DNA from 2 places in the Sphingobium anseongense genome. Region 1 is predicted to be linked to the other one. Evidence: predicted binding sites of a transcription regulator. Region 1 holds the regulator's gene; the other holds the start of a gene.
The links. The regulator LexA, encoded in region 1, represses DNA repair genes until DNA is damaged. The targets are predictions, from matches to a motif close to GTTCCNCNCTTGTTCT.
Positions count from the first base shown of each region.

Region 2: a site for LexA is predicted at 3,286-3,301, ahead of WG908_RS05325 (ribonucleoside-diphosphate reductase subunit alpha). Genes of this name have one in related genera too.

Region 1 is NZ_JBBJUL010000001.1:207,484-215,496, forward strand. Features, by position in the region: gene purQ (phosphoribosylformylglycinamidine synthase subunit PurQ) at 1-65, shown strand, start outside; gene WG908_RS00995 (DUF1993 domain-containing protein) at 123-671, opposite strand; gene WG908_RS01000 (anthranilate synthase component II) at 811-1,401, shown strand; gene trpD (anthranilate phosphoribosyltransferase) at 1,586-2,575, shown strand; gene trpC (indole-3-glycerol phosphate synthase TrpC) at 2,575-3,366, shown strand; gene moaC (cyclic pyranopterin monophosphate synthase MoaC) at 3,363-3,833, shown strand; gene WG908_RS01020 (molybdopterin molybdotransferase MoeA) at 3,830-5,014, shown strand; gene lexA (transcriptional repressor LexA) at 5,092-5,763, shown strand; gene WG908_RS01030 (ComEC/Rec2 family competence protein) at 5,724-7,880, opposite strand; gene gltX (glutamate--tRNA ligase) at 7,934-8,013, shown strand, end outside.
Region 2 is NZ_JBBJUL010000003.1:150,588-158,600, reverse strand. Features, by position in the region: gene WG908_RS05335 (ribonucleotide-diphosphate reductase subunit beta) at 1-822, opposite strand, end outside; gene WG908_RS05330 (endonuclease domain-containing protein) at 885-1,256, opposite strand; gene WG908_RS05325 (ribonucleoside-diphosphate reductase subunit alpha) at 1,315-3,201, opposite strand; gene WG908_RS05320 (glutathione S-transferase family protein) at 3,750-4,421, shown strand; gene WG908_RS05315 (hypothetical protein) at 4,449-4,682, shown strand; gene WG908_RS05310 (glycoside hydrolase family 130 protein) at 4,699-5,865, shown strand; gene WG908_RS05305 (dodecin) at 5,994-6,203, shown strand; gene WG908_RS05300 (hypothetical protein) at 6,290-6,550, opposite strand; gene WG908_RS05295 (rod shape-determining protein) at 6,763-7,803, shown strand; gene WG908_RS05290 (OPT family oligopeptide transporter) at 7,975-8,013, shown strand, end outside.

The sequences.
Region 1 (8,013 bases):
ATGGCGGCACCGATGGGCAGCGCCTGTTCGCGGGCCTGGTCGAAGGGCTGATGGCGCGGGCCTGACCCGCTACGTCTGCCGTCCCTTCGCGCCGGGGGACGATGGACGATCGGCCCTCCCGCTCACGGCGTTTTGCGAATGGCGCCCAGATAATCCGTCTTGCTGAGCGGCAGCCCGGCGACGCGCAAAATGTCATAGGCCGTCGTCGCGTGGAAATAGAAATTGGGCTGCGACAGGCTCATCAGCAAGTCCTGGCCGGTAAACTCCCATCGCATCACATCCCCTATCGCGAAGATGACCGTCTTGTCGCTCAGCGCCTCGACATCGGCGGCGCGAAGCGCGCCCAATCTGTCGGCGGCGTCCTTCGCCAGCGCCCTCAAACCGGCAAAGCTGTCGGGCGGCGGCGTCCGGTCCGGCGCAACGACGCCCTTGCGCGCCCCGTCGATGGCGCCGATGGAATGCACCGCACAGCTTTTGACCTGATAGGCGAAGTCGGCCATGTCCGGTGTCAATCGCGCGTTGATGAGCGTTTCGGGCGGCAAGGCCATGCTGGTGCAATGCGCCTCGGCCTTGTCGATCAGGTTCGACACCGATCCCAGTATCTGCAGGCAGCCGGGCACGAAAGCGTCATATAATGTCATCATGTCCGTCGCCCAGCTCCCCTCGACCATGCGCCGCTCATATCGGCAGCGTCGATATAGATCAGATTCCGGGGCAGGGCCAACACCGCCCGCCGTCACCACGCATGTCCCGCCGAACGCGCCAAAACCCCCTCGACCCGGCCTCGCCCCCGCCCTATACCCCTCCCCCATGATCCTCGTCATCGACAACTACGACAGCTTCACCTGGAACCTGGTCCATTACCTCATGGAACTGGGCACGGAGGTCGAAGTCGTTCGCAACGACGCCATTTCAGCGGGCCAGGCGCTCTCCAGCGGCGCGCAGGCGTTCCTGCTGTCGCCGGGTCCCTGCACCCCCAACGAAGCGGGCGTCAGCCTCGACCTCGTCGCCGCCTGTGCCGATGCGGGCGCGCCGTTGCTGGGCGTGTGCCTGGGGCATCAGGCGATCGGCCAGCATTTCGGCGGCCATGTCGTGCGCGGCGGCCTCATGCACGGCAAGACATCGCCGATCGACCATGACGGCACCGGGCTGTTCGCCGGCATCCCCTCGCCCTTCACCGGCACGCGCTACCATTCGCTCATCGTGCAGGACATTCCCGGCTGCCTGATCGTCAACGCGACCAGCCAGGACGGATCGGTCATGGGCTTTCGCCACGCGACCCTGCCCATCCATTCGGTCCAGTTCCATCCCGAAAGCATCGCCACCGAATATGGGCATGAGATGCTGGCCAATTTCCTGAAGATCGCTGACATTCCGGTCCGCCGCCGGCAGGCCGCCTGAAACGCCTGTCCTACAGGACCGGGCGTGGTTTATGATCGCTCCGGTTCTTTCCCATCGTTCGCTTGCCCGACTTTCCGATAGGATCAGGCCCACGACATAAAATGTCGCATCGAGCGTGAAAAGTGCGAAGTTAGCGGCTCGTCCGCCTCGACTCACCGCCCCGGTCGCGCTTATGGCATCGGCGATGACGCGCCTGCCCGACCCTGCCCTGCCGCTCGACGAAGACGCCGCGACCCGTGCCTTCGACCTGCTGTTCGACGCCGACCTGCCCGAAGCGGACATCGCCGCCTTCCTGGTGGCGATGAGCGAACGCGGCGAAACCGCGACCGAAATCGCCGCCGCCGCCCGCGCGATGCGCGCGCGCATGATCCCGGTCGCCGCGCCGCAAGGGGCCATCGACGTCTGCGGCACCGGCGGCGATGGCCACCACACGCTCAACGTCTCCACCGCCGTCAGCATCGTGGTCGCCGCCGCCGGCGTGCCCGTCGCCAAGCATGGCAACCGCGCCGCCTCGTCCAGGGCCGGCGCCGCCGATACATTGGAAGCGCTCGGCCTCGATCTCGCCCGCGCCGCCGACCGCGCCGAATCCTCGCTCGCCGACATCGGCATCTGCTTCCTGTTCGCGCAGAATCATCATCCCGCGCTCAAACGGCTCGGCCCCATCCGCAAGGCGATCGGCCGCCGCACCATCTTCAATCTGATGGGACCGCTCGCCAATCCCGCCGGCGTCCGCCGCCAGCTCGTCGGCATCGCCCGCCCCGCTTACGTCCCCATCTATGCCCAGGCGCTCGCCAGCCTCGGCGTCGATCACGCGATGATCGTATCTGGCGACGAAGGACTGGACGAATTGTCGCTCGCCGGCGGCAACGACGTGGCGGAAGTCACAGGCGACGGCCTCGTCGCCATGCGCCGCCTGACCGCCGCCGACGCCGGCCTGCCCAGCCACAGGGTCGACGCCATTCGCGGCGGCGACCCGGCCCACAACGCCGCCGCGCTCCGCGCGCTGCTGCGGGGCGAACCGGGCGCTTATCGCGACGCGGTGCTGTTCAATGCCGCCGCGGCCCTTGTCGTCGCCGGTGCGGCCACCGATCTGCGCATTGCCGCCGAAGATGCCGCCGAAACGATCGACAACGGCCTCGCCAACGCCCTGCTCAACTGCTGGATCGACTATTGATGGCAAACAAGCTTACCGAAATCTGCGACGTCAAGCGCGAACATGTGGCGCGCCGCAAGGCCGAAACCACGGTGGCGGCGCTCCACGCCCGCGCCGCCGAACAGACCGCGCCGCGCGGCTTTCGCAAGGCGCTCGACGCTGCCGCGCTTTCGGGCTTTGGCCTCATCGCCGAAATCAAGAAGGCCAGCCCCTCCAAGGGAATAATCCGCGCCGAATTCGATCCCCCCGCCCATGCCCAGGCCTATGCGGCGGCGGGCGCGTCCTGCCTGTCGGTGCTGACCGACGAACCCTATTTCATGGGGCATGACGATTATCTGATGGCCGCCCGCACCGCCTGCGCGCTGCCGGTGCTGCGCAAGGATTTCATCGTCGACCCCTGGCAGGTGCTCGAAAGCCGCGCGCTGGGCGCCGACGCGATCCTGATCATCGCCGCCGTGCTCGACGACGCGCAGATGGCGGAGGTCGAGGACGCCGCGCTGGCGCTGGGCATGGACGCGCTCGTCGAAGTGCATGACGAGGCTGAACTGGAGCGCGCGCTCAGGCTCCGCTCGCGGCTGATCGGCGTCAACAACCGCGACCTGCGCGACTTCAGCGTCGACTTCGCCCGCACCTATGACCTTGTTGGCAAGGCGCCGCAGGGCTGCACCTTCGTCGCCGAAAGCGGCCTCAACAGCGCCGCCGATCTTGCCGCCATGGCCGACCATGGCGTCCGCTGCTTCCTGGTCGGCGAAGCGCTGATGCGCCAGACCGATGTCGAGGCCGCGACCCGCGCGTTGCTGGCCGGCGCATGAACGGGCTGACCCATATCGACGAACAGGGCGCGGCCCATATGGTCGATGTTTCGGCCAAGGCCGTAACCGCGCGGCAAGCGACCGCCACCGGCCGCATCGCCATGAGCCGCAACGCGGCCAAGGCCATCGCCGATGGCCAGGTCAGGAAAGGCGATGTCCTGTCTGTGGCCCGCATCGCCGGTATCATGGCGGCCAAGCGCACCGCCGACCTGATCCCGCTTTGCCACCCCCTCGCGCTGTCGGCGGTCACGATCGAATTCGACATGGATCTCGACAGCGTCACCGTCACCGCCATCGCGCGCACCAGCGCCCAGACCGGCGTGGAAATGGAAGCAATGACGGCGGCGACCGTCGCCCTGCTCACCATCTACGATATGGCCAAGGCCGTGGACAAGGCGATGGTGATCGGCGGCGTCCGCCTGCTCTCCAAATCCGGCGGCAAGTCCGGGGACTGGCGCGCGCCATGAGCCTGATGCCGGTCGAACAGGCGCAGGCGCGCCTGTTGGCGCTCGCGCCCCGGCTGCCCCCGCAAACGCTCCCGATCGGGCAATGCGCGGGACGCTGGCTGGCGAACGACGTCGTCGCGCTGCGCGACCAGCCATGGGCCGACCTGTCCGCAATGGACGGCTATGCAATCCGCGCCGCGCAATGGCCTGGCCCCTGGCGCGTCATCGGCGAAAGCGCGGCGGGCACAGGCATCCCGCCGGAACTGGCCGCTGGCGACGCCTGCCGCATTTTCACCGGCGCGCCGCTTCCGAGAGGCGCCGACGCGATCATGATCCAGGAAGACGCCAGGCGCGATGGCGATCAGGTCGTCGGCACGCGGGACGCCCCTGTCCCCGGTCGGCACATACGGCGAGCAGGTTCGGACTTTGCCGCCGACACTGTCCTGCTCGCCCCAGGTTCCCGGCTCGACCCGGCCCAACTGGCGCTTGCCGCCCTGGCCGGCCAGGGCCAGCTCAGCGTCGGCCACCGTCCAAGCGTCGCGCTGATTTCGACCGGCAACGAACTGGTCCCTCCCGGCGTCCCCGTTCCGCCCGGTGGCCTGCCCTCCTCCAACGCGGTGATGTTGAGCGCGATGCTCGCGTCCCTGCCCTGCGACATCACCGATGTCGGCATCGTGCCCGACGACATGGATGCCATGACCGCAGCGTTCAATGCCGCCCGTCATGCGGATGTCATCGTTTCCACAGGCGGTGCATCGGTGGGTGATCATGACCTCGTCCGCCCAGCATTTCAGGCGGTGGGCGGAAGCCTCGATTTCTGGAAGGTAAAATTGCGACCGGGCAAGCCGCTGATCGCCGGAAGCCTCGATCGCAGCCTGTTCCTCGGCCTCCCCGGCAATCCGGTGTCGGCTTTCGTCACCGCCTGGCTCTTTCTGTTGCCGCTTGTGCGCCACATTGCCGGCGACGCATCGCCCTTCCCCCAGCCCGAACGGGCAACGCTCGCCGACTCCCTGCCCGGCGCCGGCGACCGCGACGAATATCTGCGCGCTTTCCGCAAGAATGACCGCATCGTCGCCGTGACATCGCAGGACAGCGCGGCGACGCGAGCGCTCGCCGACGCGGACTGTCTGATCCTGCGCGCGGCAGGATCGCCGCCGGCAAAGCCGGGCGATGAAGTGCCCATATTTCCGCTGGCATGGTAGGCGGCTTAACGCGCTTGACGCAGCTCGCTCTGTTTCCTATGTGTTCCCTATCCGTTCCATAGGACAGGGATTAGGCGATGTTGACGCCCAAGCAGCAGGAATTGCTCCGTTTCATTCAGGTCAGGCTGGAGCAGGGCGGCGTGTCACCTTCTTTCGAGGAAATGAAGGAAGCGCTCGATCTCAAATCGAAGTCGGGGATACACCGCCTTATCAGCGCCCTGGAAGAACGCGGCTTCATCAGGCGCCTTCCCAATCGCGCGCGCGCGCTTGAAGTCGTCAAGCTGCCTGATGCGATGGGCAGGGCGGCCAAGCCGGTCACGCCCGTGCGCGCCGCCCCGACACCGCCGCAACTGGTTGCCGCCAATGACGTCATCGAAATTCCGCTCCATGGCCGCATTGCCGCCGGGGTGCCGATCGAGGCGCTTGAGGGCCGCAACATGCTTTCGGTGCCTGCCGCCTTGCTGGGCGCGGGCGATCATTATGCGCTGGAAGTAGCTGGCGATTCGATGGTCGAAGCAGGCATTCTCGATGGCGATTTCGCATTGATCCAGCGAACCGAAGTCGCGCGCGAAGGTCAGATCGTGGTTGCTTTGATCGATGACGCCGAAGCCACGCTCAAATATTTCCGACGCGAAGGCAGCCGGGTTCGGCTGGACCCGGCCAACAGCGCCTATCAGCCGCAATATTATGATCCACGCCAGGTCCGCATTCAGGGCAAGCTGGCAGGGCTGATCCGCCGATATAATTGACGCGCCGGTGCGCGCGCGACCCAGGGATGCGCGTCGCCCGGCGAACGCACCATGCGCACCGAGCCGCGCGACAGGTTAATCGCGATCCCGCCCGTTCGCGCCAGCGTCCCCCGGTCCAGTTTCAGCCATCGTGGTCGGCAGGCGCGCGGCAAGCGCCGGTCGCTGACGACGATGTCGGCCTGGGCGCAATCGCGCGCCAATATCGCAGGCGGGACATACATGGCGCTCCGTGTCGCCAGCACGCGCCACGATCGTCCGCTCCGCGCCATAGCCACGGCGCACAGGTCGGCGCTGCACCGCGCTTGGCGAAGTGCGGCGATCACGCCCAGTTCGCCGTCCTGCCCCGCACTTTCAGCCAGCGTGTCTCGGATATAGTCGCCTGCGCCAGCACGCAGCATTGCCATGGTTCCGTCAGCGGTTCGCACTGCAACATGCCGCCCGTCACCGGTCACGACGATGTCGGGCGCCGGCGTCAGGATGATGACCAACGTGCCGATTGCGACCGGAGCCAGCCCCAGCCACCGCACGGGGCCACGCCAAAGAAGGCTCCACAGGCCGCCCAGGGCGATAGTCGCGAACAAGCCCACGCCAAAGGCAGGCGCCAGCATGACCGCCAGCGGGCTGGCCGCCACGCCGTGGGCGATCAGCAGCAGGAGCGCCAGCGCCTGCTGCGCCACCCACCAGGCGGGTGCGCCAAGACCGAAAAGATCAAGCAGCAATGCCAGCGCTTCGGCCGGCATCACGACAAAGGTCGTCAGCGGGATGGCGACCAGATTGGCGATAGCGCCAAGCAGACCCGCCTGATGAAAATGAAACAGCGCGATCGGCATCAGCACCAGTTCGATGACAATCCCGGTAAGCAGCAACGCCAATATCATGCGGCTCGCCTTGCGCCCCGGCCCCTCGTCGCGGGCCACCGTCAGCGCGCGAAAGCCGGGATGTTCGCCCAGGGCGACCAGCGCGATCACGGCCGCGAAGCTCATCTGGAAGCTTGGCCCCACCAGCGCATCGGGCCAGAATGTCAGCACGATCAACGCGCCGGTGGCCACCAGCCGCAAGGTGATGGCGTCGCGTCCCATCGCCAGCCCGCCCAGCACCAGCAGCGACGCGATGCAGGACCGGATGGTCGGCACCTCCGCTCCGGTCAACAGGGTATAGCCGATACCCGCAGCCGCACCGGCGGCGGCGGCCATCAGCATCAATGGCCAATGCAGTGCCGCATGGCGACTGAGCGCGAGCAAGCGCAGGCACAGGAAAATGACGGCCCCGATAAGCGCGGTGACGTGCAAGCCACTGATCGACAGCAGGTGCGCCAGGCCGCTGCGCCGCATCGCTTCCACATCCTCTTGCGCGATCGCACCCTGATCGCCGGATGCCAGCGCGGCCGCGATGCCCGCCGCCGGCCCCTCGACCCGCGACTGGACATGGGCGGACAACCGCATACGCAGCGTCCTGCCGTCTCCCGGCGCAGGGCGCAGCATCTCGACCGGCGGCAAAGCTCGGCCGGTAGCGCCGATCCCTTGAAAATAGGCACGGCGCGCGAAATCATACCCCCCCGGAACCGCGGGCGGCGCCGGCGGCATCAGGCGCACGCGCAACCGGACATGCGCGCCCGCGCCCAGGCCCGCCGGTTGCCGCTCACGCGCCAGATTGACTCGTATCATGTCGGGCAGGTCCGGCCTGCTTTCCGGCCGCACCAGCAGGCGGACCATGGCCTGGGCGGGCATATCGGTCATTGCCACTACCTCTCCCGTCACTTGCGTGAAGGTCGCGCGGGCGAGCGGGGGCGATCCCACAAGGTGCGCCTTGCCCCACACCAGCAGGCAACCGATACAAGCCAGCATTCCGCCGGCCAGCATCATCTGACGCAGGCGGGCCTGGACCGGCAGCACCAGCGAAAGGCAGGAAACGGCCAGCGCGACACAGCAGAATGCTAGCCAACCGCTTCGATCCGGCAAGGCGAACCAGGCCGCGATCCCCGATCCCAGCGCCACCGGCACCCACAGCGCGATCTGTTCGCGCTGCCGTTCCAGCCATGCTTCGATCCATGCGGCCGTCGATCGTGCCCTGTCCCTCGCACCTGCGAAAAGGGACGTTTGTCGTAGCTCAAAAGCCATGCTAGGGGGCGTCGCGTCCATATACCAGCCAGCGAATGTCGAGGAATATCTGAGTGAGCGCAACCGGGGATAAAAAGAAGGTGGTGACCCGTTTCGCACCCTCTCCCACAGGATTCCTGCATATCGGCGGCGC
Region 2 (8,013 bases), on a different contig from region 1:
GTAGATGGGCTTCAAACCCAGTTGCCCCAGCCGCCAGTCGGCGATGTAGCGGACATATTTCTTGATGTCCTTGGGCGTCATGCCGGGGACCGGACCCATTTCGAACACCAGGTCGACAAAGGCATCCTCGATCCGCACCGTTTTCTGGCACATGTCCATGATGTCTTCCTTGACCGCCGGGGTCAGGCAGTTGCGTTCGGCGCAGAAGGCATGGAACAGCTTGATGATGCCCTCGCAATGCAGCGTCTCGTCGCGCACCGACCAGGTGACGATCTGGCCCATGCCCTTCATCTTGTTGAAGCGCGGGAAGTTCATCAACATCGCGAAGGACGCGAACAGCTGCAAACCCTCGGTAAAGCCGCCGAACATGGCGAGCGTGCGGGCGATATCCTCGTCGGTATCGACGCCGAACTGCTGGAGATAGTCGTGCTTGTCGCGCATCTCCTTATATTGGAGAAAGGCGCTATATTCGCTTTCGGGCATGCCGATCGTGTCGAGCAGATGGCTGTAGGCGGCGATGTGGACCGTTTCCATGTTGGAAAAGGCGGTCAGCATCATCTTGACCTCGGTCGGCTTGAACACCCGGCCATATTTTTCGTGGTAGCAATCCTGCACTTCCACGTCCGCCTGGGTGAAGAAGCGGAAGATCTGGGTCAAAAGGTTGCGCTCATGATCGGACAGCTTCTGCGCCCAGTCGCGGCAATCCTCGCCCAAAGGCACTTCTTCGGGCAGCCAGTGCAGCTGCTGCTGGCGTTTCCAATATTCGTAAGCCCAGGGATATTCGAAAGGCTTGTAGACCTTGGAGGCTTGAAGAAGGGGCATGGGGTTACTCCGAGCAATCTGTTCTTCCCCTCTCCCACCGGGAGAGGGAGGGGCCCGCGCCGTCAGGCGTGGGAGGGTGAGGGCGAAAATCGCGCCGCGATGACCGCTACGACGCCGTCGATATTGTCCATGACTTCATGGTTCCAGAAACGCAGGACTTGGTAGCCCTGCGCCTCGAAATAGCCGGTGCGGGCCGCATCCTGCTCGATGCTGTCCGCGTGGGTCGCGCCATCGACCTCGACGATCAGCCTGGCCGAGAAGCAAAGAAAATCCGCGACATAGGAGCCATGTGGTACCTGACGACGAAATTTCACCGCGGGCAGCTTTTCTCGCAGGGCGGACCACAGGCGCTTTTCGGCGTCGGTGGCATTGCGGCGAAGGGCGCGGACGCGGGCGACCAAGCCTGAGGCGAGATCGCGATAGTTCCGCATCATCCTCACCCTTCCGCCGCTGCGCGGCTCCCTCCCTCTCCTGAAAGGAGAGGGAATTACATCACTGACAGGCCAAACACTCGTCATAGTCGGTGCTTTCCAGCTCGAACTTGGGCGCGTCGATCGTGTTGTCGGCTTCCACGCCGCCGGCGAAACCGGCGCGCTGGACCGATTTCGAGCGCAGATAGTAAAGCGACTTGATGCCCAGTTCCCACGCGCGGAAGTGGAGCATGAGCAGATCCCATTTCTCGACATCGGCCGGGATGAACAGGTTCAGCGACTGCGCCTGGTCGATATAGGGCGTGCGGTCGGCGGCGAGTTCGAGCAGCCAGCGCTGGTCGATCTCGAAGCTGGTCTTGAACACGTCCTTTTCCTCGGGGGACAGGAAATCGAGATGCTGGACGCTGCCGCCATTTTCCAGGATCGAATTCCACACATTGGTCGAATCCTTCGATTTTTCGACCAGCAGCTTTTCGAGATAGGGGTTCTTGATCGAAAAGCTGCCCGACAGCGTCTTGTGGGTGTATATATTGGCCGGGATCGGCTCGATGCAGGCGCTGGTGCCGCCGGCGATGATGCTGATCGAGGCGGTCGGCGCGATCGCCATCTTGCAGGAAAAACGCTCCATCACGCCCATGTCGGCGGCGTCCGGGCACGGGCCGCGCTCGATCGCCAGCTGCATCGACGCCTCGTCGACCTGGCCCTTGATCTGCTTGAAGATGCGCAGGTTCCAGCTCTTGGCCATCGCCCCTTCGAACGGGATGTTGCGGGCCTGAAGGAAGCTGTGGAAGCCCATGACGCCCAGCCCCACTGAGCGTTCGCGGCTGGCGCTATATTTGGCGCGCGCCATTTCGGGCGGGGCGCGGTCGATATAATCCTGCAGCACATTGTCGAGGAACCGCATGATGTCCTCGACGAACAACTTTTCGTCCTTCCATTCGTCCCAGGTTTCCAGGTTCATCGACGACAGGCAGCAGACCGCCGTGCGATCCTGGCCCAGATGGTCGCGGCCAGTGGGCAACGTGATTTCCGAACAGAGGTTCGATGTCGAAACCTTGAGGCCAAGGTCGCGATGATGCTTGGGCATCATCCGGTTCACGGTGTCGTTGAAGACGATATAGGGTTCGCCCGTCGCCAGCCGCGTTTCGACCAGCTTCTGGAACAGCGAGCGCGCGTCCACCTTGCCGCGCTCCGACCCGTCCTTGGGGCTGCGCAGGATGAATTCGGCGCCGTCGCGCACCGCTTCCATGAACTCGTCGGTCAACAGGACGCCGTGGTGCAGGTTGAGAGCCTTGCGATTGAAATCGCCGCTGGGCTTGCGGATTTCGAGGAACTCCTCGATCTCGGGATGCGATATGTCGAGATAGCAGGCAGCCGAGCCGCGACGCAGGCTGCCCTGGCTGATCGCCAGCGTCAGGCTGTCCATCACGCGGACGAAGGGGATGATGCCGCTGGTCTTGCCGTTCAGGCCGACCGGCTCGCCGATGCCGCGCACGCTGCCCCAATAGGTGCCGATGCCGCCGCCGCGCGATGCGAGCCAGACATTCTCGTTCCAGGTGTTGACGATGCCTTCCAGGCTGTCGTCGACGCTGTTGAGATAGCAGCTGATCGGCAGACCCCGGCCGGTGCCGCCGTTCGACAGCACGGGCGTGGCGGGCATGAACCACAGGCGGCTGATATAATCATAGACGCGCTGGGCATGGTCGGCGTCATCGGCATAGGCCGCCGCCACGCGGGCGAACAGGTCCTGATAGGATTCGCCGGGCAGCAGATAGCGGTCGTTGAGCGTATCCTTGCCGAAATCGGTCAGGAGCTGGTCGCGCGAAGCGTCGGTCACTACCGCAAAGCGACGCGCCTCAACCGACGAGGATGAACGCGGCGCCTGCGCTGCGGCCGGTGCCGCAATCGCCGCTGCGGCCGGCGCCCTGTCTTCGGTCAATATTCCCATATCCTGCGGTCCTATGTCTTGCGACCCAATGTCTTGCGACCCTGTGCCCTGGCTCTCGCGAAAATCCATATACCCACCCCATTTGTTCCGTTTTCGTTCGAGTCGGCCACACCGGTTCGCGAAAGACGCCCATCCTAGCATGCCTGTCGAACGGCGGCACTGACTTTGGGTTCAATCGACCGGATCGCAGGGACGAAAACGCCCAGATGCCGGAAGAAGGCTTCCGGCACTGCGATACAATCTATTGGGTAACCCCCGTCGTTCCAATACCACCGATAGTGCCACAGCATACGCTGCGCGCAAGAGGGTAAATGACAGATTAGAGACTCGATCCGCATCGGGGCGCGTCGGGCGACCGCCTCCGCCACGCGCGACGCATGGACAAAGGCGGCACCCGCAAAAGGCAAGAAGGCAATTTCAAGGATAAAAAATTTTTACCTGGCGTGACCGGGCGACCGGGGCGGTGCCGACCGGATGCGGCGCGCCATATACCAGGCGCACATTTTGGCGCTTCCACCTCACGCCGCCCGCGCCTAACAGGGGCAGTCATGTGGCAGCTTTTCCAATTTCCGCTTTGTCCTTTTTCCCGCAAGGTCCGGCTGCTGCTGGGCGAAAAGGGCGTGGGCTATGATCTGGTGCGCGAATCCCCCTGGTTGATGCGCGACGAGTTTCTCGATCTCAACCCCGCCGGCACGACACCCGTCATGGTCGACGAGGCGACCGGCGCGGCGCTGATCGACAGCCAGGCGATCTGCGAATATTTCGAGGAGACGGTGGAAAAATTCCCGCTGATCTCGGGCACCGCCGCCGGGCGCGCGGAGGTGCGGCGGCTGACCGCGTTTTTCGACCAGAATTTCTATGGCGACGTCGTCGGCCCGCTGCTGCACGAGCGGATGAAGAAGCGGCTGATCGAGCGCGCGCCGCCCGATGCGCGCATCCTGCGCGAAGCGATGAAGCGCGCGAACACGCACATGGATTATATGGACTATCTGCTCGACCATCGCAGCTGGATGGCCGGGGGGACGCTCAGCCTCGCCGACATCGCGGCGGCGGCGCATCTGTCGGTGGCGGACTATCTGGGCGGGATCGACTGGAACGGCCATGAAACGGTCAAGCGCTGGTATGCGGGCTTCAAGTCGCGCCCATCCTTCCGCCCGCTATTGTCGGAGCGGATGGAAGTGATCACGCCGCCCGCCCATTATGAGAAGCCCGATTTCTAGACGATTGCCAAGGAAGGAACGCGCCCCATGATCCCCTGGGACCAGCCCGCGACGATGATCGATCTGGACGGCAAGGCGCCGCTGATCGGGACGATCCGCGATTGCGCTCGGCATTTCGCGATTTTCAAGCCCGCCGCCAGGGAACAGGCGCGCATCCTGTTGACCCAGCCGGTGCATCGCGAAGGGCGCAAGACGCGCACCTGGCTGCTGGAACCGAACGAGATCCAGCAACTGGTCGAACGGTTGCGGCAGGAAGGTTGAGGGCACGGGGCGGCTCATGAGCGACTTCGCCATCGACCGGCTGGTGCTGGTGCCCGACGATATCGATCTGGCGCGCTCGCCGCTCGCGGGTCATCTCGACGCTGAAACCTATGTGCTGGGCGTGTTCAATCCGGGCCTGATGCGGCTTGCCAACGGCAATCTGATGATGATCGCGCGCGTCGCGCAGGCGCTGCGCGATCCGATCCGCGACAGTAAGGTCCGGGCCATCCGCTGGACCGGCGACCCGGCCGAAGGCGCGCCCCCGGCCGGCGGCCGCTATCTGCTCGACCTCTGGCCGCTGGATCGGGTCGATACCAGCGATCCGCGCAAGTTCATGCTGCGCGGCGAAGGCTGGAAGGTGATGGCGCTGACCTCGCTGTCCTGGCTGCTGCCGGTGGAGCTGTCGCCCGACGGGCTGGAAATCGAAGCGATCCATTATGACCGGGCCATCGCCCCGCAGGGCAGCCATCAATGCTATGGCATAGAGGATGCGCGGATCAGCCGCCTGCCGGACCAGTGGCTGATGACCAGTTGTTCGGTCAGTCCCGAGCGGCATTCGACCACGCTCTACAGCTCGACGGACGGCATCGAATGGCGGTTCGAGGATATCGTGCTCGATCACCAGAACAAGGACATGCTGATTTTCGAAGGGCTGATCGACGGGCGCTACTGGGCGCAGACGCGGCCGCTGGGCGACCTGTATTTCGCCTATCCGCCTGGCAGTCCGTGGCGCGCGGGGCCATCGATCAACCTCGCCACCTCCCCGGACGCCCGCCACTGGAAACCGTATCGCGAACCTGGCATCCGGCCCGCTGCGGACGGCGTGGCGACCGCGCGCATGGGTGGGGGAACGCCGCCGGTCCGCACCGCCGATGGCTGGCTCAGCCTGTGGCACGGGGTCGAACCGAACGGCATCGTCGGCATCTACCGCACCTATTGGTCGATGCTCGACGCCGACGATCCTTCCCGCGTCAAGCGCACCGGGCATCGGCCGCTGCTGGAAGCCAATCCCGCGCTCACCCGGCCGATCGAACATCAGATGTATCTGCGCGATATCGTCTTCACCACCGGCATTGCCGATGGCGATGATGGCGCCAGCGCGCCCGGCCGCTATATCGTCGCCTCGGGCGAGGCCGACCTTGCCTGCCGGATCACCCATGTGCCCAAGAGCCGCTTTGCCTGACTAGGCGCGCGGGCTTCGAACCGCCTTCGCACAGCTTCTTTTCCGGGCGGGGGAACCGAGCAACAACGCCCGGAATTACACTGATTGCCCGGCCGCCGGCATCCGCGGCCGATCATCAGGAGAGCGATATGAACAACCACGTAGCCAAGATCATAGAGGTTGTCGGCACGTCCGAAACCAGCGTCGAAGATGCAATCACTGGCGCGATCGCAAAAGCGGCGGAGACGCTCGACAACCTTCAATGGTTTCAGGTGGTCGAAACCCGCGGCAATATCACCGACCAGAAGGTCGAGCGGTTTCAGGTGGTTCTGAAAATCGCGTTCGGTCTGGAAGACTGAATGTGGAAAAGGCGGGATGAAACAGGCCCGCCACTTTCCCCCTTGCCCCATCCCGTGGATCCCGCGCCGACGCAGCGGACAGGCGTTCATGGGTCGGCGGCGCGGTCGACCAGGTCCATGAAATTGCGGGCAGCGTCGCGCTCGCCCGCATCCTTGAACGCAACGTCCAGGTCGGGCGCTCCGCCCAGCATGTGCATCAGCGCCCACAGGCCGAACCTGCGCCCGGCATCCTTTTCCATGCCGAAATCCACCCGCATCCGCTCCATTCCCCCATCCATCAGCGCGGGCGTGATCGCATCCGGGTCGCTCGTCGCGAAATAGCGGGTCATCAGGTCGTCAAAGTCCATGCCCTGACGATAGCCCGCGCGCGGTGTGGCGGCCAATGATTTATCGGGTCCGACCCGCGCCTGCCCGATGCGCGGTCATGGCCCGCCTGCTCCGACGAACGCATGATCAGGCCGGACAGGCGACCTGCCATTGACGCGGGGCGTCCACACGCGCGATAGCGCGGCCAAATACCGTCGCGCGCTTATCCCGGGCCGCCGAACCTGAGTCCTGCATGAAAATCAGCCGTTTATTTTCGTCTTCCGCGTATGACATGGCAATCGACCTTGGCACCGTGAACACCGTCGTCCACGTCCGCGACCGGGGGATCGTGGTCAACGAACCGTCGGTGATCGCAATCGAAACCATAAATGGCGTGCGCCGCGTCAAGGTAGTCGGCAACGAAGCCAAGCTGATGATGGGCAAGACGCCCGCCAACATCCAGGCCATTCGCCCCCTGCGCGACGGGGTCATTGCCGACATCGACGTGGCCGAACAGATGATCAAGCATTTCATGGCCAAGGCGATCGGCGGCAACAGCCGCTTGCGCCGACGGCATGAAGTGGTGATCTGCGTGCCCACCGCATCGACCATGGTGGAACGCCGGGCGATCAGGGTGGCGGCCACCAATGCCGGCGCGTCGCGGGTGCAGTTGATCGACGAGCCGATGGCGGCGGCGATCGGCGCCGGCCTGCCGGTCACAGAGCCGCGCGGCGCGATGGTGGTGGACATTGGCGGTGGCACGACCGAAGTCGCCGTGCTGTCGCTGCGCGGCATCGCCTACAGCAATTCGGTGCGGATGGGCGGCGACCGGCTGGACGATGCGATCGCGTCCCATATCCGCCGCCACCATAGCCTGATGATCGGCGAAATCACCGCCGAGCGCGTGAAGCACGCGATCGGTTCGGCCTGCCCGCCCGCAGGCGATGGCCGGATCCTGAGCGTCAAGGGCCGCGACCTGGTGAATGGCCGGCCCGCGGAAATCCGCATCAGCGAGGCGGAGATCGCCGAGGCGCTGAGCGAAGGCGTGGGCCAGATCAAGGCGACGGTGATGGCGGCGCTGGAACAGACCGCGCCCGAACTGTCGGCCGACATCATCGACGAAGGCGTGACCCTGACCGGCGGCGGCGCGCTGCTCGGCCGCATCGACGAAGCGATTTCCGAAGCGACCGGCCTGCCGGTGAAGGTTGCGCCCGATGCGCTGGTGTGCGTGGCGATGGGCGCGGGGCGGGCGCTGGAAGACCCGGCCTATGCAGGGGTGCTGACGGCGGTCTGAACCCTGATCGGCGTGACGAAGGCCAGAGTGCGGCGATCGCGCCGACCGAAGGCTCGCATATTGGCACTTTCCGTTTGCTCCAAATTTGAGTAACAATATTACTCCTTTTGGCAACGTCGCCCATATCCACGCAGGGGAGCCGCCATGACCGCCGCCATCAAGACCGCGCCCATGGCCGAACTGACGCTGCGCGGGGTAATCCTGGGTGGG